DNA from 3 places in the Saccharothrix espanaensis DSM 44229 genome. Region 1 is predicted to be linked to each of the others. Evidence: riboswitches for the same ligand, from Rfam matches in the RefSeq annotation. Region 1 holds a riboswitch; each other region holds the start of a gene.
The links. A riboswitch is a leader RNA that binds a small molecule or an ion and turns the genes downstream of it on or off. The one in region 1 is predicted to bind cobalamin.
Positions count from the first base shown of each region.

Region 1 (10,419 bases):
CTTGCTGGAGTCCCTGCTGTTCGGCCCGCACGGCCTGGGCGGTCTGACCGCCAGGTTCCCCGACGTCTACCCAGGACCGAACGCCGACCTGATGCACGTCCTGTTCCCGCCGGTCCGGGCCGACCTGCTGACCTTCTACATCCCGTAACCAACCACCCCGACACCCACCCCACACCTCCGCCACCAGCAGCGCCTCCGGCGGGCGTCACCGCACGTCGGTGACCGGTATCGCCGGCCGTCAGCGCCCAGGCGACCCGATCACATCCGCTCGCGCCATCCGCAGGAGTCGCGGCAATCAAGCCCACCACCTCCCACTGCAAAGGCACCTCCGCCGACTCCTGCCATCCCGCCGAGCCGAGCCGCGCGGCTGGGTGCGGAGCGACGGCGCGCGGCGGGGGCACTGACCGGACGGTGGCGGGCAGACTGGCCACGTGTCCGACTACTACACCCCAGTGCTGTCGACGCTGCGACAGATCCGCGGCTTGAGCCCGTTCTTCGCCTTGGACGTGGGACGTCCCGCTTCCGACGCGGACGGCGGCGGTTGGCGGTCTGGGGACGATCTCGCGGATGGGGCGGTGCTGTCGGGCGCGTTGCGGGCCATCGGTGAGCGGTACCGGACTGGGGAGGCTCGGGTTTCCGCGTCCTTGTTCTTCCTCGGGTACACCGCTCGGCTGCTGTCCCCGACGGTCGCCGCGCACGCCGTGGGCGGGGTCGCGCCGGACATCCGGCCGGCGAACGTGTGGTGGCACTACGGGCCGGACGGGATGCGGGTGCGGATTGGCGAACCGGTCGCCGGGGTGTCGATCTCCGCGTCGTTGGAGCCGGTGGTGGCGGCGATCCGGGACGTGGTGCCGGTGGCGCGGGGGCTGTTGTGGGGTAACGCGGCGTCGTCCATCGCCGGGGCGTTGCGGACGGTGAGCCTCAGCGGCACGGCGTCCGCCGAGCAGTGCGTGGCGCTGGGCGAGCGACTGCTGGACGAGCCGCCGCTGCGGGGGTCCGGCGACTTCATCCCGTTCCCCGGCGAGGTGGCGTTCCGGCGGCGCAGTTGCTGCCTCTACTACCGCCTCGACGGCGGCGGGACCTGCGGCGACTGCCCGCTCCCGCAGCAGTGAGCCCCAGCGGCGGCCACGGCGCGTGCCGAGAGGGCGACCAGCTCGAAAGGCGCGGGACCGGACGTGACGAAAAGCTGGCGGCGTTATGAAAAGCGTCCGTCGTTGGGACTGAACCGCTCGGCCAGCCGGTGCGGTTACCTGCGGCATCGGGTCGATCAAGGACGGGATCAGGACAAAAGCGGCGCTTGATCGTGTGTGGTGCAGGTGAGGTGGACGACAACTCGTCTGGTCGGTTGTGCCCGGACGCGGCGCACATTTACGGTTCCACAGCCGCAGTGGACGGGAAGCCGGTGGGAATCCGGCGCGGTCCTCGCCACTGTGACCGGGGAGCCAACCCGCCGAGAACGTCACTGGTCGCGCGGTGCGACTGGGAAGACGCGGGGACGGTGTCGATCCGGGAGTCAGGAGACCGGCTGCGGCGCGAGTTGTTGTTGACCTTCCACGAGGTATGGAGGAGGCCGTCTTGACGAGCCCCGCGCACTCCCTGTCCATCCCCATCCCCAAGTGGGCCTACGCCGTCGCACTCGTCGCGCTGCTGATCACCTGGCTGGTCCTGCAGGAGAACGGCGTCGCGCTCGGTCACGCCGCCGAGTCGCTGCACGAGTTCTTCCACGACGGGCGGCACGCGCTCGGCGTCCCGTGCCACTAGGGCCGGCCGTGGACACCTACAAGAACCTCCTGCTGCGGGGCGTCGGTGCCGGTGGCATCGCCGGCCTGCTCGCGGGCCTGGTCGGCCTGGTCGTGGTCGAGGCGCCGATCCGGGCCGCGCTGGCCGTCGAAGAGGCCCGCGCCGCCGCCGAACCGGTCGAGCCCGGTGGGCACGACCACGGCGAGATGTTCGGCCGGGGCACCCAGGTGGTGGGCGGCGTGCTCGCCGCGGTGATCGTCGGGCTGGCGGTCGGCGCGCTGTTCGCCACCGCCTACGCCGGGTCGCGCCGCTGGTTCACCGGCCGGCGGCCGTTCGGCCGGAGCGTGACGCTCGCGGCGGCGGTGTTCGGGGCGGCGGCGCTGCTGCCGGCCGTCAAGTACCCGGCCAACCCGCCGGCGGTGGGCGACCCGGAGACGGTGGACTACCGGACGGTGCTCTACCTCGGGCTCATCGCGGCCGGGCTGCTGGTGGTGTTCGGGGCGAGTTTCCTGGCGTCCCGGCTGGAGCACCTGAGCGGGCCGGTCCGGTCCACCGTCGTCGCGCTGGCCGTGGTCGTCGCGTTCGCGGTGCTCCTGCTGGCCTTCCCCGCTCCGCCGGACGCGGTGCCGGCGGACATGCCGAGCACCGTGCTGTGGGAGTTCCGCCTGGCGTCACTCGCCGAGACGGCCACCCTGTGGCTGGGCCTCGGTGTCGTGTTCGGCCTGCTGGTCGACCCGGCTGTGCGCCGCGACAGCACCACCAAGGTGAAGGCCGTCGCCGTCTGAGCGACGTTCGACGCCGAGTGCCGCGCAGCGCCCGCCACCGTCCTCCGCGGTCCACACCGCGGGGGACGGTGGCGTTCAAGGCTGCGGCCTGCGGTGCTGCGGTTGCGGGACGGTGTGCGGCCGCAGCGGTCAGGTGCGCGGCTGCGGAGGTCAGGTGCGCAGGGCGGTGAGGGTGGGCAGGTCTACGCCGACCAGGGAGTCGCGAAAGATCCGGCGCTCGCCCGGCGGTACCGGCACGTCGCACGGCACCACCAGCACCGTGCACCCCGCCGCCACCGCCGAGGTCACGCCGGTCGGCGAGTCCTCGACCGCGATGCACGCCGCGGCGTCCACCCCGAGCAGGGCGGCGGCTTTCAGGTACGGGTCCGGGAGGGGCTTGTTGCGGCCTTCGACCTCGTCGCCGCACACCGTCACGTCGAACAGGTCGCGGCCGATGGTGTCCAGCGCGACCTCGGTCAACGCCCGTTCGGTCGACGTCACCAGCGCCATCGGCACGCCCGACGCCCGCACCGCGCGCAACGCGTCCTGGGCTCCCGGCCGCCACGGCAGACCGGCCCGGAACACCTCCTCGGTGCGCCGCAGGATCCACGCCGCGCCGTCCGCCGTCTCCTCCTCCGTCGGCGTCAGGCCGACTTCGGCGAACAGCAGCGCCATCGTCGTGGGCACGTTCGAGCCGACCATGGCCTGCCGGGTCTCCAGCGACAGGGTGCCGCCCAACTTCTCGGCGAACTCGTAGAGCGGGACGTCCCACAGCTTCTCCGAGTCCAACAGCGTGCCGTCCATGTCCCACAGCACCGCTTCGACGCTCACCACGGGGCTTCCTCCACCTTCACGACGCGGGCCTCCCCGCTCTCCACACCGCCCCAGACCACCCCGGCCCGGCCGGAGCGCGCCGACCACAGGTCGCCGACCAGCAGCCCGGTCGCGGCCCGGTCCGCGCGCACCGGGAATTCCAGCAGCAGCCCGGTGCCGTCGTCGAGCCGGATCCCGAGGTGCTTCGCGCCCAGGCCGGACACGACGCCGTGCTGCCACTCGCCGAGCCCCGAGCCCGCGCCGCCGCCACCACCGCCGCGTGGCGGGCAGCGCACCCCACGCGATCAGGCCCAAGCCCGCCACGCCCGCGAAGAACGACCAGACCGGTGTCTCCACCGCCGACTCCGCGGTGCGGATCCGATTCGGGTCGGTCGGGGGACCGGCGCTTACCCCTGATCAGCCGCTCCGCGTCGATCACGCGTCGAAGTATTTCGCCGGGCGGTGGCGGCCGAGGGGGAAACGGCCGGGTGCGGCCGGACGCCGACCCGGTTGCGCCGAACGCGGCACGCGGTCGCGCCCGTCCCGAAGAGAACGGGCCGGGCCCCCGCGCCGGGCGGGTGGGGTCGGCGAGGTCGGGCCGGGGCCCGGACACGATCTCGGCGCGCCCGCTGTGACCTGCGGCGTCGGCGGAGGTCGGGGTGGCCGGGCGGGTGCTCGTGCGCGCTGCGCCGGCCGCCGTCTCGAGCCGGTCGGCCGGCCCGCCCGGGACGGGCGGGGAGACACGAGCCGACATGGCGCAAGCCTACGGCGTCGGGTCCGCGGCGAGGGTCGTAGTCTGACCCGGTGACCGATCCGGACCAGGCCGCCAAGATCCCCTTCGACCCCGCGAAACCGCTCACCAACCCGATCATGGTGGCGGCGTTCGAGGGGTGGAACGATGCTGGAGACGCTGCCAGCACGGCGATCGAGCACCTCCAACTCACCTGGGACGCGACGCCGCTGGTGGAGATCGATCCGGACGACTACTACGACTTCCAGGTGACCCGCCCCACGGTCCGCATGGTGGACGGCATCACCCGAAGGGTTGAATTCCCGACGACCCGGCTGTCGGTGTGCCGGCCGCCGGGCTCGGCCACCGACGTCGTGCTGGTGCACGGCATCGAGCCGAACATGCGCTGGCGGAAGTTCGCCGGCGAGTTGCTCGGCCACATCGAGGACCTGGGCGTCACCACCGTGGTCACGCTCGGCGCGCTGCTGATGGACACCCCGCACACCCGGCCCGTCCCGGTGACCGGCACCGCCTACGACGCGGAGGCGGCGCAGAAGTTCGGGCTGGAGCGGTCCCGCTACGAGGGGCCGACCGGGATCGTCGGGGTCTTCCAGGACCTGTGCGTGCAGGCCGGCGTGCCGGCGATCTCGTTCTGGGCGGCGGTGCCGCACTACGTCTCCCAGCCGCCCTCGCCCAAGGCCACCCTGGCGCTGCTGCACCGGGTCGAGGAGGTGCTCGACGTCGAGGTGCCGCTGGGCGCGCTGCCCGAGCAGGCCGAGGAGTGGGAGCGCACGGTCAGCGAGATGGCCGACGAGGACGAGGACGTGCGCAACTACGTCCGGGCGCTGGAGGAGCGCGGCGACGCGGAGATCCAGATCACCGAGGCGAGCGGCGACGCGATCGCGGCGGAGTTCGAGCGCTACCTGCGCCGCCGGGGTCGCGGGCCGGGGCGCGGGCCGACCGGGCTCTGACGCTGGTCACACCCCGGTCGCGCGCGGGCGTCGGTGCGGGAGACTCGGCGGGTGGCGCAGGTGCGGACGGGCCCGCGACGGCTCGCGGTGGTCGGGCTGTACGCCGGCGGGTTCCTCGGGCCGTTCGGCGGTGCCATGACCTCGTCGGTGCTGCCGGAGATCGGCGCGGACTTCCAGGTCTCGGCCGGTGCGGCGGCGACCACGCTGACCGGCTACCTGCTGCCGTTCGCCGGGTTCATGCTGTTCTCCGGGACGGTGGGCGAGCGCTGGGGCGCGCGGCGGACGGTCCGGATCGCCTACCTGGTGTACGCGGTGGCGTCGGTGCTGTGCGCGGTGTCGTGGTCGTTCCCGGTGCTGCTGGGCGGGCGGGCGTTGCAGGGCGTGGCGAACGCCTTCACCACTCCCCTGCTGCTGGCGGCGATAGCGGCGGTGACGCCGAAGGAACGGCTGGGGCGCGCGCTGGGGGTGTTCGCGTCGATGCAGGCCGCCGGGCAGACGTCCGCGCCGCTGGTGGGCGGGTTGGCGGCGGAGGCGTCGTGGCGGTGGGCGTTCGTCGGGGCCGCGCTGGTGGCGGTGCTGCTGGCCGCGGCCGGGGTGCCCGCCGACCCGCCGCGCACCGAGCAGCCGCCGAGGCTGCGCACCGCGTGGCGGCCGGAGGTGCTGCGGTTGGCGGCGGCCGGGTTCGTCGGGTGGGGCTGCCTGGGCGGGGTGTCGTTCCTGGTCGCCCTGCGGTTGGGCGACGACTTCGGGTTGGGCGCGGGTGAGCGCGGCCTGGTGCTGACCGGGTTCGGGGTGGTCGGCATCGTCTGCGCCCGGCTGACCGGCTGGATGATCGACCACGTCGGGCCGCGGCGCTGCGTGCTGCTGGGCACCACGGTGGGGTCGGTGCTGCTGGTGCTGATCGGGGTCCTGCCGAGCCTGGTGGCGGTGGGCGTGCTGTGGGCGGTGGCGGGCGCGTTCTCGCAGGCGGTGATCGTCGGGCTGAGCGCGCTGGTGCTGGGGCGCGGCGGCAACCGGGGCGGGGCGATCTCGGTGCTCCAGTCGTTCCGGTTCCTGGGCGGGTCGGCGTCGCCGATGGCGTTCGTGCCGCTCTACCACCTGTCGCCGGCCGCCTCGTTCCTCGCGCCGGCCGCCCTGGTGCTGCTGATCCCGCCGGCGTTGCTGCTGTGGCGCGGTCGCGACCGGTCCTGACCCGGCCGGCCGGCACGTCGACCGACGCGCCGGACGGTGCCGTCACGGCGCGGGCAGCGCCGGACGGTGCCGTCACGGCGCGGGCAGCGCCACCCGGTCCTCGAAGCCGGCCGCGCCGCCGGCGGCGCGTTGCCGGCGGACGGTGAGCCCGCCGTTGTCGTCCAGCGCGAACACCACGACCCGGCCGGCCGGGTCGACGGCCGACGCGGGCTGGCCGACGATGAAACCGCCGAGGTCCGACCACGGGGTGGCGTAGCCGCCGTCGGCGGCCTGGCGGGTGGTGCTCACGCCGCCGCCGCGGTTGGTGGTGAACACCAGGACGCGGGCGTCGGCCACGGCCGGCGCGTCGGTCACGGCGGGCGCGCCGACGCCGCCCTGGCCGCCGAGGTCGTCGCGGACCGCCGTCCACGAGCCGTCGGCGAGCTGCCACGTGCGGCCGACCGCGCCGCCCCGGTCGCCGGCCAGCCGGAAGAACACGTCCAGCCGGCCGTCGCGGCTGCGCGCCACCGAGGGCGGACCGGACGGCTGCGGGCCCGCCGGGGCGGGGCGCAGCGTCAACGGGGTGCCCGACCAGTGGCGGAGCCCGCCGGTTCCGCCGGACACCGCGAACCCGAACACCTCCAGCCCGCCGGACGGGCCGACGCCCACCGCGAGCCCGTCGTGCAGGTCGGTGCCGCGCGCGTCCTGCCACACCGCCGGGAACGTCCCGTCGGCCTGCTGGGCCTGGTGGCTCAGCCCGCCGCCGGCGTTCTTCACGAACACCCGGACCAGCCCGTCCGGCCCGCGCGCCGCGACCGGCGTGCCGACCTGGGTGGAGCCGGGGTTGGGGCTGCCCAGCGACACCCAGCCGCCGAAGCCGGCGTTGGGCGACCGCTGGGCCGTGGTGACGACCTCGTGCGTGTCCACCCGGCGGCCGACCACCTGGATGCGGCCGTCGCCGGTCTCGGTGACGGCCAGGCCGGCCGACAGCGGGCCCGGGGTGGCCAGTGAGGTGGACGACCAGCCGCCCGGCGTCTGCCACCAGGTGGCCAGCGCGCCGCCCTGCACCGCGAACGCCTGGAGCCGGCCGTCCTGGTTGCGGCTGACCCACCTGGTGCCGGTGGTGTCGCGGTGGATCATCCGCTCGGGCCAGGTCGCGTACGGGCCGGTCGGCTCGCTGAAGGCGTCCCACAGGTCGTAGGCGGCGAAGTCACCGGTTTTCTCGGCGCGCTTGCCGCTGTCGAGGTTCACCGGAGATTCGGCGATGTTGTAGTTGCGGTACGGGACGATCCGCAGCGCCCGGCCGTAGCCGCGCGCCGCTTCGACGGCGAACCGCGCGCCCGTCACGTGGTCGTTGTGGTCGTGCAGCCAGGTCGGGTCCAGGTAGCGCTGGTCGGGGTCGGGGTCCTGGGTGCGCACGACCGTGGGCCGGTAGCGCTGGTAGAGCGCCTGCAACAGGTGCACCAGGTGGGCCTTGCCGTGCACCGGGTTGCGCACGTCGTCGGCCCACAGCACGGTGCCGCTGGGCACCATCGAGCAGGTGCCGCGCTCGTCGGCCCACAGCCGGTTGAGGCTCGCGCCGGGCAGCTTCGGCGTCCCGGCGCACGGCCGGGAGGCGTCGTCGGTGCTGTCCGCCCACTCCGGGAGGTCCAGGAACACCAGGCGGACGTCCGGCCGCGCGGTGAGCGTGTGCTCCTCGGCCCAGTACGGCCCCTCCGGGGTGTCCAGCCGGAGTGCGGCCTGGGTCCACGTGTTCGGGACGCCCGCCATCCGCGCGTTGGCGGCCCGTGCCCCGAGTTGGCGGCACCGGGCGTAGTCCTCGCGGTCCACCGTCCGGTCGTCGCGGCAGGTCGCGAGCGGCGGGTCGCCCGCGCGGCCGGGGCCGTCCGGCTGGAAGGCCTCGCCCGCGGTGAGGAACACGGTCGTGTTGGCCCGCCGGGCCGCGATCGAGTTCCGCAGGTCGGGGTTGAGGAACAGGACGTCGTCGTCCTGGTGGGCGACGACGTTCAGGTAGGACGCCCTGGCGACGGTCTGCCCGCTCGCGGGCGGGGCGAGCGCCCCCACCGACAACGCCCAGACGCACAGCACCACACCGATTCGCATGATCTCCCCCTCAAGAGCTGCGTCCCGCCAACTCTAGGGAGGTCCGGCGTGCGATCACGACCGCCGAAAGGCCCGCGACCAGGTAGAGCCCGGCTTGTACGTCAAGCAGCGCCATCAGCCCGAGCGGCACGGCCAGCGCGCCCGCCAGCACCATGCCCAGTGCCTGGAACCCGTCGTAGAGGCTGCCGAAGGTCGCCAGCACCCGCCCGCGCACCGCGTCGGAGGTGTGCAGTTGCAGCACGGACATCATGCCCACGCCGGACATCACGCCCGGCGCGCCGCACGCCGCGAACACCGCGAGGTAGAAGGTGAAGGCGGTGGTGACGTACGAGCCGTTCCACCCGACGAACGCGAGCGCCGAGAACGCGATCAGCGACCACGCCAACAACGGCCACGCGGCGACTCGGCGCGCGACCAGGCCGACCACCGCGCCGCCGACGAGTCCGCCGATCGCCTGGATGCCGCGCAGCAGCCCCACTTCCGCCTCGCCGCCGCCGAGCCGTTCGGTCACGAACACCACGAACAGCACCACGAACATGCCCTGACCGGCCGCCATCAGCCCCACCACGGCCACCATGCCGCGCAACGGACCCTTGATCTCGCGCAGCCCGTCCAGCCAGGCCCGCCACATCGGCGCACCGCCGCTCGGGCCCGGGGTCACGCCGAACGGCCGGACCAGCAGCGCCGCCGCGACCAGGAACGACGCCACGTCCAGCACCAGCACGCCGGTCAGCCCGGACCAGCCGAGCACCAGCCCGCCCAGCGACGCGCCGAGCAGCCGGGCGAGGTTGGCGTTGAGCCCGACCAGCCCGTTGGCGGCGGCGACCTGGTCGCGCCCGACGAGTTCGGGCAGCAGGGCGTTCTTCGCGGGCTCGAACAGCACGGCCAGCGCCGCCCGCACCGCCATCACGACGTTGACCAGCACCAGGTTCCCGGTCAGCAGCGGCAGCAGGGCGGCGGCCTGGGCGAGGCTGACCCACAGCATCAGCCGGCGCTTGTCCCACCGGTCGGCGAGCACGCCCGCCAGCGGCGAGAGCGCGAGGCCCGGCAGCAGCGCCACCACGAACGTGGTCGCGGTCGAGCCGACCGAGCCGGTGAGCTGGTAGACGTAGACCGGCAGGGCGACCACCAGGACCCAGTCGCCGATCTCGGAGACGAACCCGGCGAGCCACATCCGGCGGAAGGCCGGCACCCGCAACGGACCGGTCATCGCGGGAACGCCCGCAGTCCGACGTGGGCGGGCCGCGCGCCCTCGGGTGCGTCCGCGCGCAGCGGCACGAGGTAGGGCCGCAGGATGTCGTCGATCATGCCGAGCAGCCCGGTCAGCTCCTCGGGCGTCACGGTCACCGTGTAGCCGTGCATCCCGGCGGCGTCGAGCCACTCGCGGGACAGCTCGTGCTGCCGGTCCAGGAAGCGCTGGGCGAGCCGGTTGTCCTCGTTGAGCTGCAACGCGACCAGGGCGTCCTGCTGGCTGCGCACGGCCGGGTCCTCGGAGAACGCACCGACCGAGTACCCGACGTCGAGCGCCCGCCACGGCCGCTCCCGCGCGTCGCCCGCCTCGACCCGGTCCACGAACCCGGCCTTGGCCAGCTGCCGGAGGTGCCAGCTGCAGTTCGACGCCGACGAGCCGACCTCGGCGGCGCACTCGCTGGCGGTCCGCGGGCCGACCGCGACCAGGTGGTTGAGCAGCGCCACCCGCAGCGGGTGGGCCAGCGCCTTGAGCGCGTCGACGTCGGTGACCCGTCGGGGCTGGGGTAGGTCCATGCCCCGACGGTAGACCTGAAAGACTTATTTCGAAAGAGACCTTTCAGACCTCTAGCCGATGTCCCGCCGCCGGAACCCCGCGAACCCGGCGGCCACCAGCGCCACGGCGGTCACCGTCAGCCACACCAGCGGGCCGGCCGACAGGTCCGCGCCGGGCACTTTGGGGATGTGCGTGAACGGCGAGAGGTCCATCGCCCACCGGTCGAGCCCCAGCAACGGGCCGAGCTGCCCCAGCACCAGGAACACCACCAGGAACGCCCAGCTCACCGCCGTCAGCTTGGGGACCAGCCCGAACAGCGCCAGGGTGATGCCGGCCACCACCCACACCGCCGGCACGTGCGCGAGCGCCGCGCCGACCAGCCGG
Region 1 covers NC_019673.1:3,353,799-3,364,217, reverse strand. Annotated here, with positions in the region: gene BN6_RS15360 (GNAT family N-acetyltransferase) at 1-148, shown strand, start outside; gene BN6_RS15355 ((2Fe-2S)-binding protein) at 432-1,112, shown strand; cobalamin riboswitch at 1,369-1,544, shown strand; gene BN6_RS15350 (CbtB domain-containing protein) at 1,576-1,761, shown strand; gene BN6_RS15345 (CbtA family protein) at 1,770-2,525, shown strand; gene BN6_RS15340 (HAD family hydrolase) at 2,676-3,308, opposite strand; gene BN6_RS15335 (hypothetical protein) at 3,332-3,613, opposite strand; gene BN6_RS15330 (PAC2 family protein) at 4,122-5,018, shown strand; gene BN6_RS15325 (MFS transporter) at 5,070-6,209, shown strand; gene BN6_RS15320 (PIG-L family deacetylase) at 6,282-8,291, opposite strand; gene BN6_RS15315 (MFS transporter) at 8,302-9,501, opposite strand; gene BN6_RS15310 (ArsR/SmtB family transcription factor) at 9,498-10,055, opposite strand; gene BN6_RS15305 (ABC transporter permease) at 10,107-10,419, opposite strand, start outside.

Region 2 (10,419 bases), 2.1 Mb from region 1:
TCGTCAACCCCAACCGCACAAGCGTCCCCCGCCCTCTTCGACCTGTTCCACCACAGCACGCCGACGTGATCGTCCCCGGCCACCATCGCGAGCGACCGCCGGTCTCACCGCCGTTCGGGGTCGGCGACGAGGGCGCGCACCAGGGTGCGGCCGAGCAGGTCCCCCGCCTCCTCGGTGGTCCGACGCCCGGCGATGACCTCCTCGTTCGCGGCACGCCCGAGTCCGTGGACCATCGCGTACATCCAGTCGGCCGGCAGGTCCGCGCGGAGTTCGCCGCCGGCAGCAGCCTCGGTCAGCCACACCATCAGCGGCTCGTCGGCGGCCGGGTCGCGCAACGGCGCGTCGCCGGCCGGGCTGCCCGCGAAGCGGTAGCGCTCGCCGACCCGCACGATCCCATGACCCAGGCGGCGGAGCACCTCGGCGGCCGGAGCGGGCGGTGTGGTGGCGTCGACGGCGACCGCGCGCTGCTCCTCGACCACGAGTTCGGCGAGCGCCCGCAGCAGGTGTTCCCGGGTCGGGAAGCGCCGGTAGACGGTGGCGCGCGCCACGCCGGACTCCTCGGCGATGCGCCGCATGCCCGCGTCGGGGTCGGCGGCGAGGATCCGGAGCGCGGCCGTGAGCACGGCGTCGCGGTTGCGGCGGGCGTCGAGCCGCAACCCGGATGCGTCGGTGGCGTCGTCCACCCAACAGATGATACAACATGTCTCAATTGAGACGCTGAGTATCACTTGGAGGTGTGGTGTCCGAGCCGCGCGACCTGGAAGACCTCCCCTACGCCCGCCACCTCTCCGCGCCGGAAGGCCCCCTCGCCCCGGGCGAGGACTACGACGTGGTGCTGTTCGAGAACTCCGACTTCACCGGCACGCGCGGTGGCAGCGCCCGCTTCACCGAGTCCGCGTTCACCGGCGTGGCCTTCGGTGACTGCCAGTTGCGCCGCAGCCGGTTCAACGACGTGTGGATCGCCGGCTCGCAACTGATCGACACCGACCTGGCCGGCACCCAGTGGCTGGACGTGGAGATCGTGACCAGCGTGCTGGCCGGAACCGCGCTGTACGACTCCACGCTCAACCGGGTCTCCTTCTTCGGCTGCAAACTCGTCGGTGCCAACTTCCGCAACGCCACGTTGCGGGGCGTGACGTTCGTGAACTGCACGCTCCGCGACGTCGACTTCGCCGACGCGACCCTCACCGACGTCACCTTCCCCGGCAGCACGATCACGTCGCTGTACTTCGACAACGCCAAGGCGGACAACGTGGACTTGCGCGAAGCGTCCGAAGTGGACATCCACAGCGGGTACGACTCGCTCAAGGGCGTGACGATCAGCGACGCGCAACTGCTCGCCCTGGCCCCCGCCTTCGCCCACGCCCTCGGCGTGACCATCGCCGACTGACCGCCCGCGAGACCCGCCGACCTGCACTACGACCGCACCACGCGCAACCCGGAGACCCAACGGCTCACCGTTCGTCCCGTTGCCCAACCGTTGTCGCTTCCCGCCCCTGGGCCCGTCGATGCCGTCACCCTGGAAGCATGGCCGACAAAGCGTCCGAGACGAGGTTCCCGTGGTTCCCGGCGTTCTGGGTGTTGTTGGCCATCGCGTGGATCATCGCCGTGCCGTGGCTCGCGCTCCAAGCGGCATTCACGCCACCCTCTCCGGATCCCCGAACCTCCCTGGACATGCCACGGACCAGCGGTGACTTCACCGAGCGCGACGCCCTGTTCGGCTGGGTGCGGGTCGCGGCGATCGTCCTGCCGCTGCTGGGCGTGGTGGTGGCGACGATAGGCAGGCGGTGGACCGCGGTGATCGTCACGAGCAGCATCCTGGTCTTCAGCACCGGATACATCGCCCTCAAGGACGACCGCCGCCCCTACACTCCGCCGGCCCCTACCGCCCCCCACACCCCGATCTGCCAGGAGCACAGCGGCGGCGACAACAAGTGCCCGGGAAACTGACACAACCGTCCTGGGCACCTCCGGCACCCGCCGCGGCATTCGCGACCGCCGCCGCGTCAAGACGGATTCAGGTTGATCGCGAACCTGTTGAAGATGGACCACACGTCGACCCAGCCCAGCCCGGTGCTGCAGCCGGACGACCCACACCCGTAACCGATGCTGACAATGCCGTTGAGCTGCCGGGAATTGGCGTCGTTGAGGTAGATCACCAAATCACCGCTGTCACCACCGCGGCCGACGCCGCCGCCGTTGTGGGGAACGCCGTAACTTTCGCGTTGGACTGGTCGCCGAACGGCGGTCCGAGCGCGGCTCCGGCGTAGCACGGCAACAGGCGTTCCAGCGGGTCAGGGGCCGCGACGTGGACGCCTCCCGATGCGGATCCCGGTGGAATTGGCGGCGGCACGCCGCTGCGCGACGGCGGGCGAGGCGGAGTCGGTGATCTCCGAGATCTCCCGGCGGAGCTGCTGCCGGGACTTCTTGCCCTGGCGCACACCGGTCAGGTAGACGTTGACCGAGCGGTAGTCGGGAGCCGGCTCGACCTGCGGGTAGCTGTCCGTCCGGGCACACGGACGCACCGAAATCCACCGGTACGCCGTTCGGCGGTGCGGCGAAGACCACACGAAGCGACTTCATTCACGAGCCTCGACCATGCCCCCACTTCACGTGCGGAGGGGAGCCGGCCCGCCGGGGCGGTCCCGCCGGGCCCGCCCGACCGCAGCCCGCCCGACCGCAGCTCCATCGACGCGGTCAGGCGGGCGGGGATCGGGTTTCACGCGTAGTCGGGCAGCAGGCGGGCCACGTCGTGCGGTGACGGGAGGGTGGCCACCTCCTCCGCCATCGCCTTGGCCGCCGCGAGCACGGCGTCGTCGGTGAGCAGGCGGCGTGCCTTGGTCGCGATCAGCTCGGCGGTCAGGTCGGCGGCGAGCACCTGGTCGCCGAGCCCGGCGGCGGTCACCACGTCGGCGTTGCTGAACTGGTCGGCACCCTGCGGTAAGACCAGGTGCGGAACGCCCGTGGCGAACGTGCCCATCGTGGCGCCGGCACCGCCGTGGTGCACCACGAGGTCCACGTGTGGCAGGAGGTCCGCTTGCGGCAGCCACGGCCGCACCACCACGTTGTCCGGCACGTCGCCCAACGCGCGCACCGTGACGCTCGGACCGGTGGACACGAACACCTTCGCGCCCACCGTGGCCAGCCCCGCGATCGCGGTGCGCAGCACCCCCGCGTCGCCGAACGCCGTGCCCAACGTCAAGTACACCAACGGATCGCGGTGCTCGCGCACCCACGACGGCAGCTCGCCGGGCTCGGAGAACGGCACCGGTCGCAGCGGGATGGTGTCGGCCGGCGGGATCGGGAACTCCGGGTCCTGCACCGATGGCGGGCAGATGTCGAGGTAGGGGTTGCCCAACGACATGAGGTCGCCGTCGGACAGGTCGACGCCGAGGTCGGCGGCGACCTCGGCCAGGTTGGCGCGCATGGCCTCGGGAGGTCCTGTCGGCCGCCACCTCCGGCCGAACGAGTGGCACACCGCGGGTATGTCGGCGACTTTCGCGGCGAGCCCGGCACCGGGGTTGGCCAGCTCGTGCACGACGAGGTCCGGCTTGCGGTCGACGATGATGGGCCCGAGGTCGGCAGCACAGCTGCGCGGCAGGATCGAGCCGAACACCCTCGACACCCGCTCGGGCCGGAAGTCGGGTGCTTTCCGGGCCGCCGGACCGGCGTTGGCGAGCTCGAACGCGGCGAGCATGTCCATGCCGCCGGCGACGTGGTCGATGCCGTACGTGGTCACCGCGCCCGCGAACGGGGCCGTGGTCACGAACGTGACGTCGTGCCCCACCTCGCGTGCGGCGATCGCGAGCGGCAGGAGGGGGAAGGTGTGTCCGTAAGAGCCGAGGCTGGAGAAGAGGATTCGCACCGGGAAGAACGTAGTGAGTTCCCTTTCCGCACAAGGTGAATCATGCTCGGTTCGTGCGTACGGCGCTATCTCGGCCTCGAATCGACGTCCAGATGGTCGCAACGGGCCTGCCCAAGCGCACCAACCGCCCAACCGGCGGGTCGCCGCCGCATGGCGTGCCGTGATCACGGACGTGACGGTCAGGCAGAAGTCGACCCACGCGTACGGAACCGCTGGGGACCTGCCGGCGAAGTTCGCGCGGCTCCGCGACTGACCCGGACGACGGCCAGTGAGACGAGCCGGTTTGGTCAGTCACCGCGACGGCGGGTCGGGCGAGGTCACCCTCCACGCCCCGCGTACCGTCGTGCCCCGTGCCTCTCTTACCCCTCATGCACAAGCGGTTCGCGTGGTACTTCGAAGTCCCGCTGCTGATCGCCGGGTACGTCGCGTTCGGCCTGGCCCGCGCGGCGGTCGACCGTGGTGACCCGGCGGCGACGAGCAACGCCCTGCAAGTCCAGCGACTGGAGCAGATGCTCCACATCGCCATCGAACAACCGCTCAACCAAGCGATTCTCGCCCACCCCGCCGCGATCCACCTGACCGGCTACTTCTACCGCCTGAGCATCCTGGCCGTGCCGGCGGTCCTGATCTGGCTCTACATCGCCCGACGAGCGCGGTACAGCCACCTGCGGACCGTCCTGGTCGTCATGATGCTCCTGGACCTCCTGCTCGTCTGGCTCTTCCCGGAGGCTCCGCCGCGCTTCGCCCAACCCGGCATCGTCGACTACCTGGCCACGCACGACATCCTCTTCAGCGCCGAGTCCCGCGTCCCGCGCCCAGGCGTGAACCTGTTGGCCGCCATGCCGAGCATGCACGTCGCGTGGACCACCTGGTGCGCCTACGCCCTGTGGACGACCCTGCGCGACCACGCCCCACGAGTCGCCCGGTCGGCGTGGGTGTTCCCCCTCCTGACCGCGTTCGTCGTCCTCGTCACCGGACACCACTACGTCGTGGACATCCTGGCCGGTGTCGCCCTCGTCGCAGTCTCGGCCGCCGTGATGAAGCGGATCAGCTCGCCGGACCGGCAACTCCCCACCGGTGGGCCACCGGAGACCTCCCCCGGCCGCGCGACTCCGCGCTGATCACCCCGGGGCCGCTCCCACGTCCGGCTGGTGATGCTGGGCGCCGTCGCGGCCACTAGGCCGGCGCGGGCCGGCCACGTCGGAACCCTGGTCCTGGCCGACGGCATCCACGACAGCCTCTACCAGACGGCCGCAACCACAACCGCTTCGCCTTCGGCCGGGCCTCGGCCGGGGTGTGGAAGCCGACCGACACGATCTCGCCGTCGCGGAGCACCACCCGCGCCAGGTCAAAACGGACGACCGACCATCCCACCGAGGCCGAGTCGCCGGCCGCGGACTCCGGACGCCGGCCCTTTCGCGTCGTTCGCATCGACGATCGTCACCGGCACCTGCTCCGGTGTCACCGCCGCGCCGTGGCAAGCCACGAGTTGCCGCAACGCTGGGTGTCGACCGGGGTGCGGACCACTGCGCCCTGGGCCACTTCCGGCGACATGACCGGCGTCGGGTGCCCCGGCGGGCCGGGGCACCCGGTCAGGTCACGCCAGGCTGTCGCGGACTCGGCGGGTGGCCGCGACCAGGTTGCGCAGCGCCGGTTCCACCTCCGCGTAGCCTCGGGTCTTGAGGCCGCAGTCCGGGTTGACCCACAGCCTGTTGCCCGCCACCACGCGGGACGCGGCGGCGACCAGGTCCGCGACCTCGTCGGTGGCCGGGACGCGGGGTGAGTGGATGTCGTAGACGCCCGGTCCGACGCCCCGGCTGAAGCCGGCCGAGCGGAGGTCGGCCAAGACCTCCATCTTCGACCGGGCCGCCTCGATCGTGGTCACGTCCGCACCCAGGCCGTCGATGGCGTCGATGACCTCGCCGAACTCCGAGTAGCACAGGTGGGTGTGGATCTGGGTGTCGGTCGCCGCGCCGGCGGTGGCCAGCCGGAACGCGCCGACCGACCACTCCAGGTACGCCGCGTGCTCGGCCGCCCGCAGCGGCAGGAGTTCGCGCAGCGCGGGCTCGTCCACCTGGATCACCCTGATGCCGGCGGCCTCCAGGTCGGCGATCTCGTCGCGCAGCGCCAGCGCGACCTGGTCGGCGGTCTCGCCCAGCGGCTGGTCGTCGCGCACGAACGACCACGCCAGGATGGTCACCGGGCCGGTCAGCATGCCCTTCACCGGCCGGTCGGTGAGCGACTGCGCGTAGGAGCTCCACGGCACGGTGATCGGCTCCGGTCGGCTGACGTCGCCGTGCAGGATCGGCGGGCGGACGCACCGCGAGCCGTAGGACTGCACCCAGCCCAGGTCGGTCACCGCGAACCCGTCGAGGTGCTCGGCGAAGTACTGCACCATGTCGTTGCGCTCGGGCTCGCCGTGCACCAGGACGTCCAGCCCGATGTCCTCCTGCAACGCGATCACGCGGCCGATCTCGGCGCGCATCCGCTCGTCGTACTCGCCCCGCGACAGCCCGCCCGACCGCAGGCCGGCACGGGCCGTGCGGATCTCGGTCGTCTGCGGGAACGAGCCGATGGTGGTCGTCGGCAACGCGGGCAGGGCGAGGCGGGCGTCCTGCGCGGCGGCCCGTTCGGCGTAGGGCGCGCGGTCGCGGTGGTGCGGCCCGAGTCCGGCGAGCCGGGACCGGATCGCGTCGTCACGGCGGGGCGCGGCGATCGGTTCGTCGAGCGCGTCCGCCCACGCGCCGTCCACGCCGTCGCGCAGCGCCTGGCCGAGCAGGACGACCTCGCGCACCTTCTGCCGCGCGAACGCCAACCGCCCGCGCACTCCCGGTTCCAGCGCCGTCTCGGCGTCCAGGTCGTAGGGCACGTGCAGCAGCGTCGAGGACGTCGAGAGCACGACCTCCTCGGCCGTTCCGAGCAGTGACGCGGCGGTGGCCAGCGCCTGCCGCAGGTCGGTGCGCCACACGTTGCGGCCGTCGACCACGCCGGCGACCAGCGTCTTGTCCCGCAGCGCGGGCACGCTCGCGATGCCGTCCACCGGGCCCGCGACGAGATCGACGCCGATCGCTTCGACGGCGGTGCCGGCCAGCACTTCCAGCGCCGGGCCAAGAGACCCGTAGTAGCCGGTGACCAGCAGCTTCGGCCGCGAGTGCAGGTCTGCCAGGCGGGTATAGGCACGGCCGAGCGCGGCCAGTTCGTCCTCCGAGCGGTCGGCGGCGAACGCCGGCTCGTCGAGCTGCACCCACGGCGCACCTTCGGCCGCCAGCGCCACCAGCAGCTCGACGTAGACGTCCACCAAGTCATCCAACCGGGCCAACGGGTTCGTTCCTTTGGCCAGCAACAGGAACGTCACCGGCCCGAGGACCACCGGCCGGGTCGTGATCCCGAGCGCGCGGGCCTCGCGGTACTCCGCGAGCGGCTTGTCACCGGCCAGTCGGAACTCCGTCCCGGGGTCGATCTCGGGCACCAGGTAGTGGTAGTTGGTGTCGAACCACTTGGTCAGTTCCAACGGCGGCAGGTCGTCGGTGCCCCGGGCCGCCGCGAAGTAGCTGTCCAGCTCCGACTCGCGCCGGTAGCGCGCCGGGACCGCGCCCACCAGGAACGCGGTGTCCAGGACGTGGTCGTAGAACGAGAAGGTGTTGGACGGCACCGAGTCCAGCCCGGCGTCGCGCAGCTCCGCCCAGCCGGCCGCGCGCAGTTCGGCGGCCGTGGCGAGCAGGGCGTCCTGGTCGGTGCGCCCGACCCAGTAGCGCTCGACGGCCCGCTTGAGTTCCCGACGTGGACCGATCCGGGGGTAGCCCAGGACGGTGGCACCGATTCCGCTGGTCACTGGCTCTCTCCTCGCGAGCGTGCGTGAACGCCGGAGGATTCCCGGGGACGCTTCGCGGGCGGCACGAGCCGCGTCCGCCGCAGCCCTCCCGAGAGGCCACCGGACACCGCGGGCCCGGTGGGCGCGCGGACCGGTGGCAGGTCTTCGGACTCACGGGCGCACAGCACGCTCCTACCGGCCGTCGCTTCCCACGCTCACGCGCAGTGCTTCATTGACGGCTTTCGTTCCCGTTCACCGCTGCGGGGCAGTCCCGGACTCACACCGGGTTCCCTCTTGCCTCGCTCCGGCCGACCATCGCCCGGAGCGAACCACCAGTGGGATCGAGAGTAACGCACCCCTGGACGGTCTCCCATGATCCGGGAAAAGTCACTCCACCGCCGCAGTCGGCAGCGTTCCCCGGGGTGCCGGTGATCTCGGCGGGCTCCTCCGCCGTGAAGTCACGTTACCGACGAGTGATCAGTCCATTGTGGATGGTGCTGCCGCGGTCCGGCACGCGTCTCCACGCCACCCTTGCCACGCCGGCCGGCGATCAGGGTCACCCGAGGTTCGGTCCGCGACACGCCCATGTGGGGCCGTGTTGCGGACCGATCTACAACATGTAGTGTTCCGCCCGTCGATGGTTCCGACGCCCTCTTCGAGGGCCGAGGAGGCAAGAGGGAACCCGGTGCGAATCCGGGACTGCCCCGCAGCGGTGAGCGGAAACAACCGCCGTCACGAAGCACTGGGAGCACGCGCTCCTGGGAAGCGACGGCCAGTAGGTCCGGCTGGAAGGCCGGGTGTCCGCGAGTCCGAAGACCTGCCAGCGATGCGCGCGCCGGCCGGCGCGCGCGTGTCCGGGGCCTCGTGGGCGGGCCGACACGGATGACGCGCCGTCGTGCGCGCGCTGTGTGGTCGCCGCGTGCTCCGGGCCGTTGAGGCTCGCGAGGAGAGGGCTTTGTCGACCACAACCACGGCCACCGGGGTCAGCCAGGTGCGGGTGATCCGACGCGACGGCAGCGTTTCGGCGTTCGACCCAGGCAAGATCCAGGTGGCCTTGACCAAGGCGTTCCTGGCCGTCGAGGGCGAGGTCGCGGCAGCGGCGTCGCACCTGCACCCGCTCGTGGCGGAGTTGACCTCGCAGGCGGAGGGCGCGCTGCTCAAGCACGCCCGCCCCGACACCGCACTGCACATCGAGCAGATCCAGGACCAGGTGGAACTCGTGCTGATGCGCGGCGGTCATCACAAGGTCGCCCGCGCGTACGTGCTGTACCGCGACGAGCACGCGAAGGCACGCGAACTCGCCCCCGTCGCGGTCGAGTTCCGGATGAAGGACGCCGAGGGCGCGCTGGTCCCGGTGGACTGGGAGCGGATCGCGGTCGTCGTCGGCGAGGCGTGCGCGGGGCTGTCCGACGTGCCGGCCGAGCCGGTGCTCACCGAGGTCCGGCGGGCGCTCTACGACGGCATCACGGTCGACGAACTGGCCGTCGCGCTGGTCATGTCGGCGCGGACGCTGGTCGAGACCGAGCCGAACTACTCCTTCGTCGCCGCCCGCCTGCTGCTCGACCAGCTCCGCCGCGAGGTGCTGACCAGGGTCGCGGGCCGACCGGTCGAGGCCACCGCCGAGCAGCTGTCCTATGTGGACTACTTCCCCGAGTACGTGCGGCTGGGCGTCGCGCTGGACCGGCTCGACCCCGCGTTGGAGTCGTTCGACGTGGCCCGGATCGCGGCGGCGATCCGCCCCGAGCGCGACGCCATGTTCGACTTCCTGGGCATGCAGACCCTGTACGACCGCTACTTCCTGCACGACCACGGCGTCCGGTACGAGTTGCCGCAGGCGTTCTTCATGCGGGTCGCGATGGGGCTGGCGCTGCGCGAGGACGACCGCGAGGCGCGGGCGATCGAGTTCTACGAACTGCTGTCGGCCTTCGACTTCATGTGCTCAACCCCCACGCTGTTCAACTCCGGCACCACCCGCGCCCAGCTCTCGTCGTGCTTCCTGACCACGGTGGACGACGACCTGAAGAGCATCTTCCAGAGCTACCAGAACAACGCACTGCTGGCGAAGTTCTCCGGCGGGCTCGGCAACGACTGGACCCCGGTGCGCGGCATGGGCGCGCACATCAAGGGCACCAACGGCCAGTCGCAGGGCGTCGTGCCGTTCCTCAAGATCGCCAACGACACGGCGGTCGCGGTGAACCAGGGCGGCAAGCGCAAGGGCGCGGCGTGCGCGTACCTGGAGACGTGGCACATCGACGTCGAGGAGTTCCTCGACCTGCGCAAGAACACCGGCGACGACCGGCGGCGCACGCACGACATGAACACCGCGAACTGGGTGCCCGACGAGTTCCTGCGCCGGGTCGAGGCGGACGCCGAGTGGACCCTGTTCTCCCCGGACGAAACGCCGGACCTGCACGACGCGTACGGCTTGGACTTCACCGCCCGCTACCGCGGCTACGAGGAAGCCGCCGACCGCGGCGAGATCCGCGTGTTCAAGCGCGTCCGCGCGACGGACCTGTGGCGGCGCATGCTGACCATGCTGTTCGAGACCGGCCACCCGTGGATCACGTTCAAGGACCCGTGCAACCTGCGGTCGCCGCAGCAGCACACCGGCGTCGTGCACTCGTCCAACCTGTGCACCGAGATCACCCTCAACACCAGCGCCGACGAGGTCGCGGTGTGCAACCTCGGCTCGGTCAACCTGGCCAACCACGTCACGGCCCACGGCCTCGACGCCGAGCGGCTG
Region 2 covers NC_019673.1:5,489,679-5,500,097, forward strand. Annotated here, with positions in the region: gene BN6_RS23760 (alpha/beta hydrolase) at 1-19, opposite strand, end outside; gene BN6_RS23765 (TetR/AcrR family transcriptional regulator) at 105-683, opposite strand; gene BN6_RS23770 (pentapeptide repeat-containing protein) at 740-1,390, shown strand; gene BN6_RS23775 (hypothetical protein) at 1,528-1,950, shown strand; gene BN6_RS46860 (hypothetical protein) at 2,007-2,159, opposite strand; gene BN6_RS23780 (hypothetical protein) at 2,295-2,525, opposite strand; gene BN6_RS23785 (glycosyltransferase) at 2,720-3,865, opposite strand; gene BN6_RS23790 (phosphatase PAP2 family protein) at 4,216-4,986, shown strand; gene metE (5-methyltetrahydropteroyltriglutamate--homocysteine S-methyltransferase) at 5,463-7,697, opposite strand; cobalamin riboswitch at 7,816-8,025, opposite strand; cobalamin riboswitch at 8,298-8,515, shown strand; gene BN6_RS23800 (ribonucleoside-diphosphate reductase subunit alpha) at 8,632-10,419, shown strand, end outside.
Region 2: linked by a shared signal. The riboswitch ahead of BN6_RS23800 (ribonucleoside-diphosphate reductase subunit alpha) and the one ahead of BN6_RS15350 (CbtB domain-containing protein) in region 1 are both predicted to bind cobalamin.

Region 3 (10,419 bases), 620 kb from region 1:
GGGTAGCGCCGGGGCGTGAACACCGCGCCCCGCCCGGTGCGCAGGGTCTGCGAGGACCCGACGATCAGCAGGCACCGCATGTCGATCGTCTCCGGGTCGAGGTCGGCCAGCCGCACCACGCGGACGGTCTCCTCGGGGCCGCCGACGTCCCGGCCGACCACCACGGGCGTGTCCGGCGAGCGGTGCCGCAGCAGCAGGTCGCGGGCCGACTCGACCTGCCACCGCCGGCTGCGCGACGCCGGGTTGTAGATCGCCAGCACGAGATCGGCCTTCGCGGCGGCCTCCAGCCGTTCGGCGATGACCTCCCACGGCTTGAGCCGGTCGGACAGCGAGAGCACGCAGTAGTCGTGGCCCAGCGGCGCACCGGCCCGGCTGGCCACGGCGTGCGCGGCGGTGAGTCCGGGCAGCACCCGCACCGGGACGTCCGCGAACTGCTCCTCGGCCGCCACCTCCAGCACCGCGCTGGCCATCGCGAACACGCCGGGGTCGCCGGAGGACACCACCGCGACCTTCCGGCCGCGCCGGGCCAGGTCGAGCGCGAACGCGGCCCGCTCGGACTCGACCTTGTTGTCCGACGCGTGCTTGCGCTGCCCCGGCTCGTCGGCCACCCGGTCCAGGTAGGTGACGTACCCGACCAGGTCCTCGGCCTCGGCCAACGCCTGCCGGGCCTCGGGCGTGAGCCACTCCGGCCCCGCCGGACCCAACCCGACCACGACGACCTGACCCGTCGCTCGGGCGGGGTCGGATGCGGTGTGGGTGTGGGGGGTGGCGTCGGGAGCGGCGTGGCTGCCGGTGTCGGGGGTGGTGGGGGGAGTGGCTTTGCTGGGGAGCAGGGCCAGGGAGAAGTAGGGAACGTCGTCGGCGTCGACCTCGGCGAGCGGCGCGGTGCGCTGCCGGCCGGTCGTGGCGCGTTCGACGTACCAGGCCTCGGCCAGCCGCCCGGACCGCTCCAGCGCCTCCCGCACGCGCGGGAACGTCCGGCCCAGCTTCATGATCGCCACCGGGTCGCCCGCCGCGAGGTGCCCGGCCAGCGCGTCCACCGGCAGCGTGCCGGGCAGGACGGTCAGCACCTCGTCGCGTTCGACGAGCGGGCGGCCGATCACCGCCGAACCGGCGCTGACCGACGTGACACCGGGGACCACCTCGGCCGGGTACTTGTCGGCCAGTCGCTTGTGCAGGTGCATGTACGAGCCGTAGAAGAACGGGTCGCCGGCGGCCAGCACCACGACGGTCCGCCCGGCGTCGAGGTGCGCGGCCAGCCGCGCGGCGCACTCGGCGTAGAACGCGTCGATCTCGCCCTGGTAGTCGTCGGAGTCCTCGGTCGTCACCGGGTAGACCAGCTGCTCCTCGACCTGGTCGCCGCGCAGGTACGGCTCGGCGATCCGGCGCGCGACGCTGCGGCCGTGCCGGGCGCTGTGGAACACCACGACGTCGGCCGCGCCGATCAGCCGGGCCGCCTTCACGGTCACCAGTTCCGGGTCGCCGGGGCCGACCCCGACGCCGTACAGCCTGCCGGTCATTCGTCCTCGCTCGCGATCGCGTTGACGGCCGCCGCGGTCATGGCGCTGCCGCCGCGCCGACCGCGCACGACCAGGTGCTCCAGCCCGCTCTCGGCGAGCGCCTGCTTGGACTCGGCGGCCCCGATGAACCCGACCGGGATGCCCAGCACGGCGGCCGGCCGGGGCGCGCCCGCGGCGACCAGGTCGAGCAGGTGGAACAGGGCGGTCGGGGCGTTGCCGATGGCGACCACCGCGCCGCCGAGCCGTTCGCCCCACAGCTCCAGCGCGGCGGCGCTGCGGGTGTTGCCCAGCTCCTCGGCCAGCGCGGGCACCCTCGGGTCGCCGAGCAGGCACAGCACCTCGTTGTCGGCGGGCAGCCTGCGCCGGGTCACGCCGGACGCGACCATCTGCGCGTCGCACAGCACCGGCGCGCCGGCCAGCAACGCCTCCCGGGCGGCGGAGACGACCCCGGGGGAGTAGCCGATGTCGTCGACCAGGTCGACCATGCCGCACGCGTGGATCATCCGCACCGCGACCCGCGCGACGTCCGTCGGCAGGCCCGACAGGTCGGTCTCGGCGCGGATGGTGGCGAACGACCGCCGGTAGATCTCCGCGCCGTCCTTGATGTAGCTGGTCACCTGATCTCCTCGTACCCGTCGCCGGTCGCGACGAACTCCACCACGTCGCCCGCGGGCCGGCCGCACCGCCGGGCGCAGCCCGACCAGTGCACCTGGCCCCGGTGCGGGGTGCCGATCCAGCGGGCCGCGTCGGCGCGCACGTCGGTCAGCGACTTCGCGCAGCCCGGCCGGCCGGTGCACGCGGTCACCCCGCGCCACGGCGACGCGGGGTCGGTGAACAGCCCCGACGTGTCAGTGCCGGCGGGCACCACGACGCTGCGCCACGGCGTGATCCGGACCGGCGTGCCGGCCAGCAGCCGTGCGTCCAACCGGCCCAGCGGCACGCCCGCCACGAGGCGGTCCGCCGGGGGTGGGGAGGCTGAGGCCGGACCGGTGGAAGCTGGGCCGGTGGAAGCTGGGCCGGGTGCGACTGGGCCGGGTGAGGTTGGGCCGGGTGCGACCGGGATCACAGTCGCGGTAAGGGTTCTGGGGCTCGAAGTGGCCAGGGCGGGGGTGGTGGTGCTCAGGGAGGCGGTGATCTTCCGCACACCGTCGTCCACTTCGGACAAACGCCACGCGGTGTCGCGGATCGCCTGGAACTCCTCGGCGGCGGCGACCACGGCGGCGACCGGGTCGGTCACGCGCAGTCCCGAATCCTGGCCGGCCAGGAACAGCGCGTCACCCACCAGGCCGATGTCGCCGCCCAGGCCGCTGACCGCCTCACCGATCGTGACCAGGAAGCGTCCGGGCAGGTAGGCCAGTGCGGGGACCCGGCACAGCGCGGCGTCCACGGCGTCCACCAGGTCCTGGTTGTCCTCCAGCGGCGCGGCGATGATGTTGCGCATCCGCTCGTGGGTCGGCGAGGGCAGCAGGCCGGCCTCGCGCAGACGTGCGCCCAGCTCGTGCTCCGCACCCGGTGTCAGGCCCCTGATCTGCACGTTCGCCCGTGACGTGAGTTCGATCGTGCCGTCGCCCAGGTCCAGCGCGGCCTGCCGGACGACGTCGAACCGGTCGGCGGTCAGCGTGCCGCCGGGCACCCTGACCCGCGCCAGCCCGCCGTCCGCGGCCCGGTGCACGTCGACCGCGCCGGGGCAGGCGTCGGGGCGTTCACGGTCCTGGGGCATGGGCTGGATGCTAACCGCCCGTTAGGGTGACTTCCGAACGGCGAAGCAACAGGAGGAAGCCGGTGTGAATCCGGCGCGGTCCCGCCACTGTGACCGGGCGCGAGCCCGGGAGTCAGGAACTCCGCCCGCCGTCCCCTACGACCTGGGGCGAGGACCCCCGAGGGATGGAGCCCGCACGTGATCCTGCTGCTGTCGACCTCTGACACGGACCTGCTGTCCGCCCGTTCGAGCGGTGCGGACTACCGACTGGGCAACCCCGCCCGGCTGACCGCCGACGACCTGCCCGCCCTGCTGGAGGGCGTCGACCTGGTGGTGGTGCGCATCCTGGGCGGGCGGCGGATGTGGGAAGAGGGCCTGGACCGGCTGCTCGCCGGCCCCCGCCCGGTGGTGGTGCTGGGCGGTGAGCAGAACCCGGACGCGCCGCTGATGGAGCTGTCCACCGTGCCCGGCGGCGTCTGCGCCGAGGCGCACGCCTACCTGGCCCACGGCGGCCCGGTGAACCTCGCCGAGCTGCACAAGTTCCTGTCCGACACGGTCCTGCTGACCGGGTTCGGCTTCAACCCGCCCGAGGCGGCGCCGAACTGGGGCGTGCTGGAGCGGCCCGAGCCGGCGGGGTCGGTCGAGTCGGTTGGGCCTGTCGAGTCGGCTGAGTCGGTTGAGACGGGCCGTGCGAGGCCGGTGGTGGCGGTGTTGTACTACCGGGCGCACCACGTGGCCGGGAACACGGCGTTCGTGCACGCGCTGTGCGACGCGATCGAGGAAAAGGGCGGCCGGGCGCTGCCGGTGTACTGCGCGTCCTTGCGCACGGCGGAGCCGGCGTTGCTGGCGGAGCTGCGCAAGGCCGACGCGCTGGTCGTCACGGTGCTGGCGGCGGGCGGGACGAAGCCCGCGACCGCGTCGGCCGGTGGCGACGACGACGCGTGGGACGTGGGCGCGCTGGCCGAGCTGGACATCCCGATCCTGCAAGGGCTCTGCCTGACCAGCAGCCGTGCGGCGTGGGACGGGAACGACGACGGTCTGTCCCCTTTGGACACCGCGACCCAGGTGGCGATCCCCGAGTTCGACGGCCGGATCATCACCGTCCCGTTCTCCTTCAAGGAGATCGACGAGGACGGCCTGACCGTGTACGTGGCAGACCCGGAGCGGGCGCTGCGCGTGGCCGGGATCGCGGTGCGGCACGGGAGGCTGCGGCACATCCCGCCGGCCGACCGCAAGGTCGTGATCATGCTGTCGGCCTACCCGACCAAGCACTCGCGGATCGGCAACGCGGTCGGCCTGGACACCCCGGCCAGCGCGGTCCGGCTGCTGGCGGCGTTGCGGGACAACGGTTACGACATCGGCGACGAGCTGCCGGGCGTGGCCGAGCTGGACGGTGACGCGCTGATCCACGCGCTCATCGCGGCCGGCGGCCAGGACGTCGACTGGCTGACCGAGGAGCAGCTCCAGGGCAACCCGGTGCGGCTGCCCGCCGCGCGCTACCGCGAGTGGTACGCGACGCTGCCCGAGGACACCCGCGAGGACATGGAACGGCACTGGGGCCAAGCGCCCGGCGAGCTGTTCGTGGACCGGTCGAAGGACCGCGAGGGCGAGATCGTGCTGGCCGGCCTGCGATCGGGCAACGTGGTGGTGATGGTGCAGCCGCCGCGCGGGTTCGGCGAGAACCCGATCGCCATCTACCACGACCCGGACCTGCCGCCCAGCCACCACTACCTGGCCGCCTACCGGTGGCTGGAGGCCGAGTTCGGCGCGGACGCCGTGGTGCACGTCGGCAAGCACGGCAACCTGGAGTGGCTGCCCGGCAAGACGGTCGGCATGTCCGCCGGCTGCGGCCCGGACGCGGCGCTGGGCGACCTGCCGCTGATCTACCCGTTCCTGGTCAACGACCCGGGCGAGGGCACGCAGGCCAAGCGCCGCGCGCACGCCACCCTGGTCGACCACCTGGTGCCGCCGATGGCCCGCGCGGACAGCTACGGCGACATCGCGCGCCTGGAGCAGCTGCTCGACGAGCACGGCAACATCGCCGCGATGGACCCGGCCAAGCTGCCCGCGATCCGCGCGCAGATCTGGACCCTGATCCAGGCCGCGAAGCTGGACCACGACCTGGGCCTGGACGACCGGCCGCACGACGCCGAGTTCGACGAGCTGATCCTGCACGTGGACGGCTGGCTGTGCGAGATCAAGGACGTCCAGATCCGCGACGGCCTGCACGTCCTGGGCCAGGCCCCGACCGGTGACACCCGGGTCAACCTGGTGCTGTCGATCCTGCAGGCCAAGCAGATGTGGGCCGGCCAGGTGGCCGCGCTGCCCGGGTTGCGGGAAGCGTTGGGGCTCAAGGACACCACGCGCGCGTCGACGGACGCCGTGGAGGCGCGGGCGCGGGAACTCGTGCAGGCGATGGAAGACGCGGACTGGGACCCGGCGGTCGCGCGGACGCTGGACGAGTCCGAGGACGTGGTGCGGATCCTGGAGTTCGGTGCGCTGGAGGTCGTGCCGCGGCTGGCCCGCACGACCGACGAGATGACGCACGTGCTGCACGCGTTGAACGGCGGGTACGTGCCGGCCGGGCCGAGCGGATCCCCGTTGCGGGGCCTGGTGAACGTGCTGCCGACCGGCCGCAACTTCTACTCGGTGGACCCGAAGGCCGTGCCGTCGAAGCTGGCCTGGGAGACCGGGCAGGCGATGGCCGACTCGCTGCTGGAGCGCTACCGCGCGGACAACGGCGAGTGGCCCGCGTCGGTCGGGTTGTCGGTGTGGGGCACGTCGGCGATGCGCACCTCGGGTGACGACATCGCGGAAGTGCTGGCGCTGATGGGTGTCCGGCCGGTGTGGGACGACCAGTCGCGCCGGGTGACCGGACTGGAAGTCGTGCCGCTGGAGGAGTTGGACCGGCCGCGCATCGACGTCACGGTGCGGATCTCCGGCTTCTTCCGGGACGCCTTCCCGCACGTGGTGGCGTTGTTGGACGACGCGGTGCAGCTCGTGGCCGGGTTGGACGAGGCGGCGTCGGACAACTTCGTGCGGGCGCACGCGGAAGCGGAACTGGCCGAGCACGGGGACCGGCGGCGGGCGACGCTGCGGATCTTCGGATCGAAGCCGGGGGCGTACGGGGCCGGGCTGCTGCCGTTGATCGACAGCCGGAACTGGCGCGATGACGCGGACCTGGCCGAGGTCTACGCGGTGTGGGGCGGGTACGCGTACGGGCGCGAGCTGGACGGCGTCGAGGCGCGGATCGACATGGAGAGCGCGTACCGGCGGATCGCCGTGGCGGCGAAGAACATCGACACCCGCGAGCACGACATCGCGGACTCGGACGACTACTTCCAGTACCACGGCGGGATGATCGCGACGGTGCGGGCGTTGACGGGCAAGGCCCCGGCGGCGTACGTCGGCGACAGCACGCGGCCCGACGCGGTGCGGACGCGGACGTTGCACGAGGAGACGAACCGGATCTTCCGCGCCCGCGTGGTGAACCCGCGCTGGCTCGCGGCGATGCGCAAGCACGGGTACAAGGGCGCGTTCGAGCTGGCGGCGACGGTCGACTACCTGTTCGGCTACGACGCGACGACGGGTGTGGTCGCGGACTGGATGTACGAGCAGTTGGCGGCGAGCTACGTGCTGGACCCGGAGAACCAGAAGTTCCTCACCGAGTCGAACCCCTGGGCGTTGCACGGGATCTCAGAGCGGCTGCTGGAGGCGGCGGACCGCGGTCTGTGGGAGCACCCGGAGGCGGAGACCCTGGAAGCGTTGCGGGCGGTGTACCTCCAGACGGAAGGTGATCTGGAGGACGGGCGTTAGCGCTGCGAGCGTTGGCGCTGTGGGTGTGAGCGTTGCGGGTGTGGGCCTTGTAGGTGGTTCGGGGCGTTGGTGGTGAGCGGTGTGGTGGTAGAGGCGCGGTAGACGCGGTAGATGACGAGGTAGAGCGAGAGCTAGGCTGTTCGCGGCACGGCCCCGGTGGATCTTTTCGCCGGGGCTGTGGTTGTTTGCGGGTGTTTTCGAGCTTTCGTCTTCTTGTGTGGTTGGTGTGGCGGACTTCTTGACAGGAGAGCGTGGCGCGCACCACACTTCGGCGGGCCTGGGAGCGCTCCCAGAATGCCGCCGATCATGTGAGGAGTCCTCGTGCGTCAACGTCGAGCAGTCCTGGCCGCGACCCTGGCCGGAGCCGCAGCGCTCGCGGCGTGCGGTACGGGCGGTGGCGGCTCGGGCGGTCGGACGGAGCTGACCGTCGCGACGTTCAACGAGTTCGGCTACGAGGGGCTGTTCGAGGAGTACGAGGCCGCGCACCCGAACATCGAGATCACCCACCGCAAGACCGGTCAGGCCGCGCCGCACCACCAGAACCTGATCACCAAGCTCGCCACCGGATCGGGGGCGGCGGACGTGGAGGCGGTCGAGGAGGGCTTCCTCAGCCAGGTCATGGCGAAGTCGGGGAAGTTCCACGACCTTCGGGAGATCGGGCCGGGCGACGTCGCCACCGACCGGTGGCTGAAGTGGAAGGTCGACGCCGTCACGACGAAGGAGGGCAAGCTGATCGGCTACGGCACCGACATCGGGCCGCTGGCGATGTGCTACCGGACGGATCTCCTGGGTGCGGCGGGTCTGCCCACCGATCCCGAGGGCGTGCGGCAGATGTTCGCCACCTGGGACTCGTACTTCGCGGCGGGAGACCGTTACGTGGCGGCGGTCGGCAAGCCGTGGTTCGACGCGGCGGCGCAGATCTTCAACCCCATGCACAACCAGGCGGAGACGGGCTTCTTCGACCGGGACGACAAGCTCGCCATCGAGTCGAACGACGACCGGAAGATCTGGGACCAGGTCACCGGCGCGGTGGCGCGCGGGCAGTCCGCGAGGCTCGTGGCGTGGAGCAAGGAGTGGCAGGACGGGTTCAGGCAGTCGGCCTTCGCCACCAAGACGTGCCCGTCGTGGATGCTGGGCGTGATCGAGGGCAACGCCGGGCCCGAGCACGCGGGCAAGTGGGCGGTGACGGCGGCGTTCCCGGGCGGCGGCGGCAACTGGGGCGGCTCGTACCTGACCGTGCCTCGGCAGTCCGAGCACGCCGAGGAAGCGGCGGCGCTGGCGGCCTGGTTGACCGCGCCGGAGCAGCAGATCAAGGCGTTCGTGGCCAAGGGGACGTTCCCGAGCCAGTCGGCGGCCCTGGCCTCACCCCGGTTGCTGGAGAAGACCAGTGAGTACTTCGGCGGGCAGAAGGTCGGCGCGCTGTTCGCGGAGCAGGCGTCGAAGGTCGCCGCGGCGCAGTACAAGGGGCCGCAGGACGGGGAGATCCAGGACAACGTGATCGCGCCGGCGCTCCAGGCGGTGGAGCAGGGCAAGTCCGCTGAAGAAGGGTGGGCGCAGGCGGTCGAAGGTGCCAAGAAGGCTGCGAAGTGACGTCTGGAGTGGTGCGGGGGCGTGGTGGTGGGGAGAGGCGTGCGGGGAGGCGTGGGGAGAGGGAGTTCGCGCCGTACTTGTTTGTGGCGCCGTATTTTCTGCTTTTTGGGTTGGTCGGGCTGTTTCCGTTGGTGTACACGGCCTATGTCTCGCTGTTCGACTGGGAGTTGGGCGCGGACTCGACGCCGTTCGTGGGGCTGGGCAACTACGCGGCCCTGGTGGGAGACGAGAGGTTCTGGAACGCGCTGCTCAACACGGTGAGCATCTTCGTGTTGTCGAGCGGTCCGCAGGTGGTGGTGGCGGTGGGGGTCGCTGCTTTGTTGAACACCGCGTTGCGCGGGCGCACGGCGTGGCGGATGGGGGTGCTGCTGCCGTACGTGGCCTCGCTGGTGGCGTTGACGATCATCTTCGCGGACCTGTTCGGGCCGAAGTACGGGATGGTCAACGACGTTCTGGAGTTGTTCGGGCTGTCGCGGATCGACTGGCAGGCATCGAGGTGGTGGAGCCACGTCGCGATCGCGGCGATGGTGGACTGGCGGTGGACCGGGTACAACGCGCTGATCCTGCTGGCCGCGATGCAGGCGATCCCAGGTGACGTCTACGAGGCCGCGGTGGTCGACGGGGCGGGGAGGTGGCGGCAGTTCGTGTCGATCACGTTGCCGATGCTGCGGCCCACGCTGATCTTCGTGGTCGTCACGTCGACGATCGGCGGGTTGCAGGTCTTCACCGAGCCGAAGCTGTTCGCGCCGGCGGGGAGCAGCAACGGCGGCGCGACGGGGCAGTACCAGACGGTGGTGCTGTACCTGTACCAGACGGCGTTCGAGAGTTTCGACCTCGGGTACGCGGCGGCGTTGGCCTGGGTGTTGTTCTTGGTGGTGGTCGTGGTCGCCGGGGTGAACTTCTTGGTGACGCGGCGGCTGGCCGGGACGGGGGAGTCGTGAGTCGGCGTCCCGGGTTTGTGGTGTACGGGTTGTTGGGCGCGTTCGTCCTGGGGTCCGCGTTCCCGTTCTACTGGTCGTTCGTGGTCGCCGGCAACGAAGACGGGGACACACCGCTGGTGCCGGGCGGGAGGTTCCTCGCCAACGCGAGCCGGGTGCTCGACACCATCCCGTTCTGGAAAGCTCTGGGCAACAGCATGATCGTGTCCGGCACGGTGACCGTGTCGGTGGTCCTGCTGTCCACGCTGGCGGGGTTCGCGTTCGCCAAGCTGCGGTTCCGGGGGCGCGGGCCGTTGATGGTGTTCGTGGTGGCGAGCCTGGCGGTGCCGACCCAGCTCGGGATCATCCCGCTGTACCTGGCGATGGCGGAATTCGGGTGGGCGGGGACGCTGGGCGCGGTGATCGTGCCGAACCTGGTGACCGCGTTCGGGGTGTTCTGGATGCGGCAGTACATCGTGGACGCGGTGCCGGACGAACTGGTCGACGCCGCGCGGATGGACGGGTGCAACCTGCTGAGGGTCTTCTGGCACGTGTGCGTGCCGGCGGTGCGGCCCGCGGCGGCGATGCTCGGGGTGTTCACGTTCATGATGTCGTGGAACGACTTCCTCTGGCCGCTGGTCGTGCTGGACGCGGACGAACCGACCGTCCAGGTGGCGTTGGAGAAGCTCCAGAGCGGTTACTACGTCGACAACTCGCTGGTGCTGGCCGGGACCACGTTGGCCACCGTGCCGGTGCTGGTCGTGTTTCTCGTACTTGGGCGGCAGATCGTCGCCGGGATCATGCAGGGTGCTGTGAAGGGGTAGCTGTGGATTCGCTTGCGGTGGGGTCGTCGGGTGCTGGTGTCGCGGGTGCGGGT
Region 3 covers NC_019673.1:2,731,194-2,741,612, forward strand. Annotated here, with positions in the region: gene BN6_RS12520 (cobalt-precorrin-6A reductase) at 1-19, shown strand, start outside; gene BN6_RS12525 (precorrin-2 C(20)-methyltransferase) at 1-1,520, opposite strand, end outside; gene BN6_RS12530 (precorrin-8X methylmutase) at 1,517-2,137, opposite strand; gene BN6_RS12535 (hypothetical protein) at 2,134-3,240, opposite strand; cobalamin riboswitch at 3,248-3,381, shown strand; gene cobN (cobaltochelatase subunit CobN) at 3,418-7,035, shown strand; gene BN6_RS12545 (ABC transporter substrate-binding protein) at 7,357-8,625, shown strand; gene BN6_RS12550 (carbohydrate ABC transporter permease) at 8,634-9,566, shown strand; gene BN6_RS12555 (carbohydrate ABC transporter permease) at 9,563-10,366, shown strand.
Region 3: linked by a shared signal. The riboswitch ahead of cobN (cobaltochelatase subunit CobN) and the one ahead of BN6_RS15350 (CbtB domain-containing protein) in region 1 are both predicted to bind cobalamin.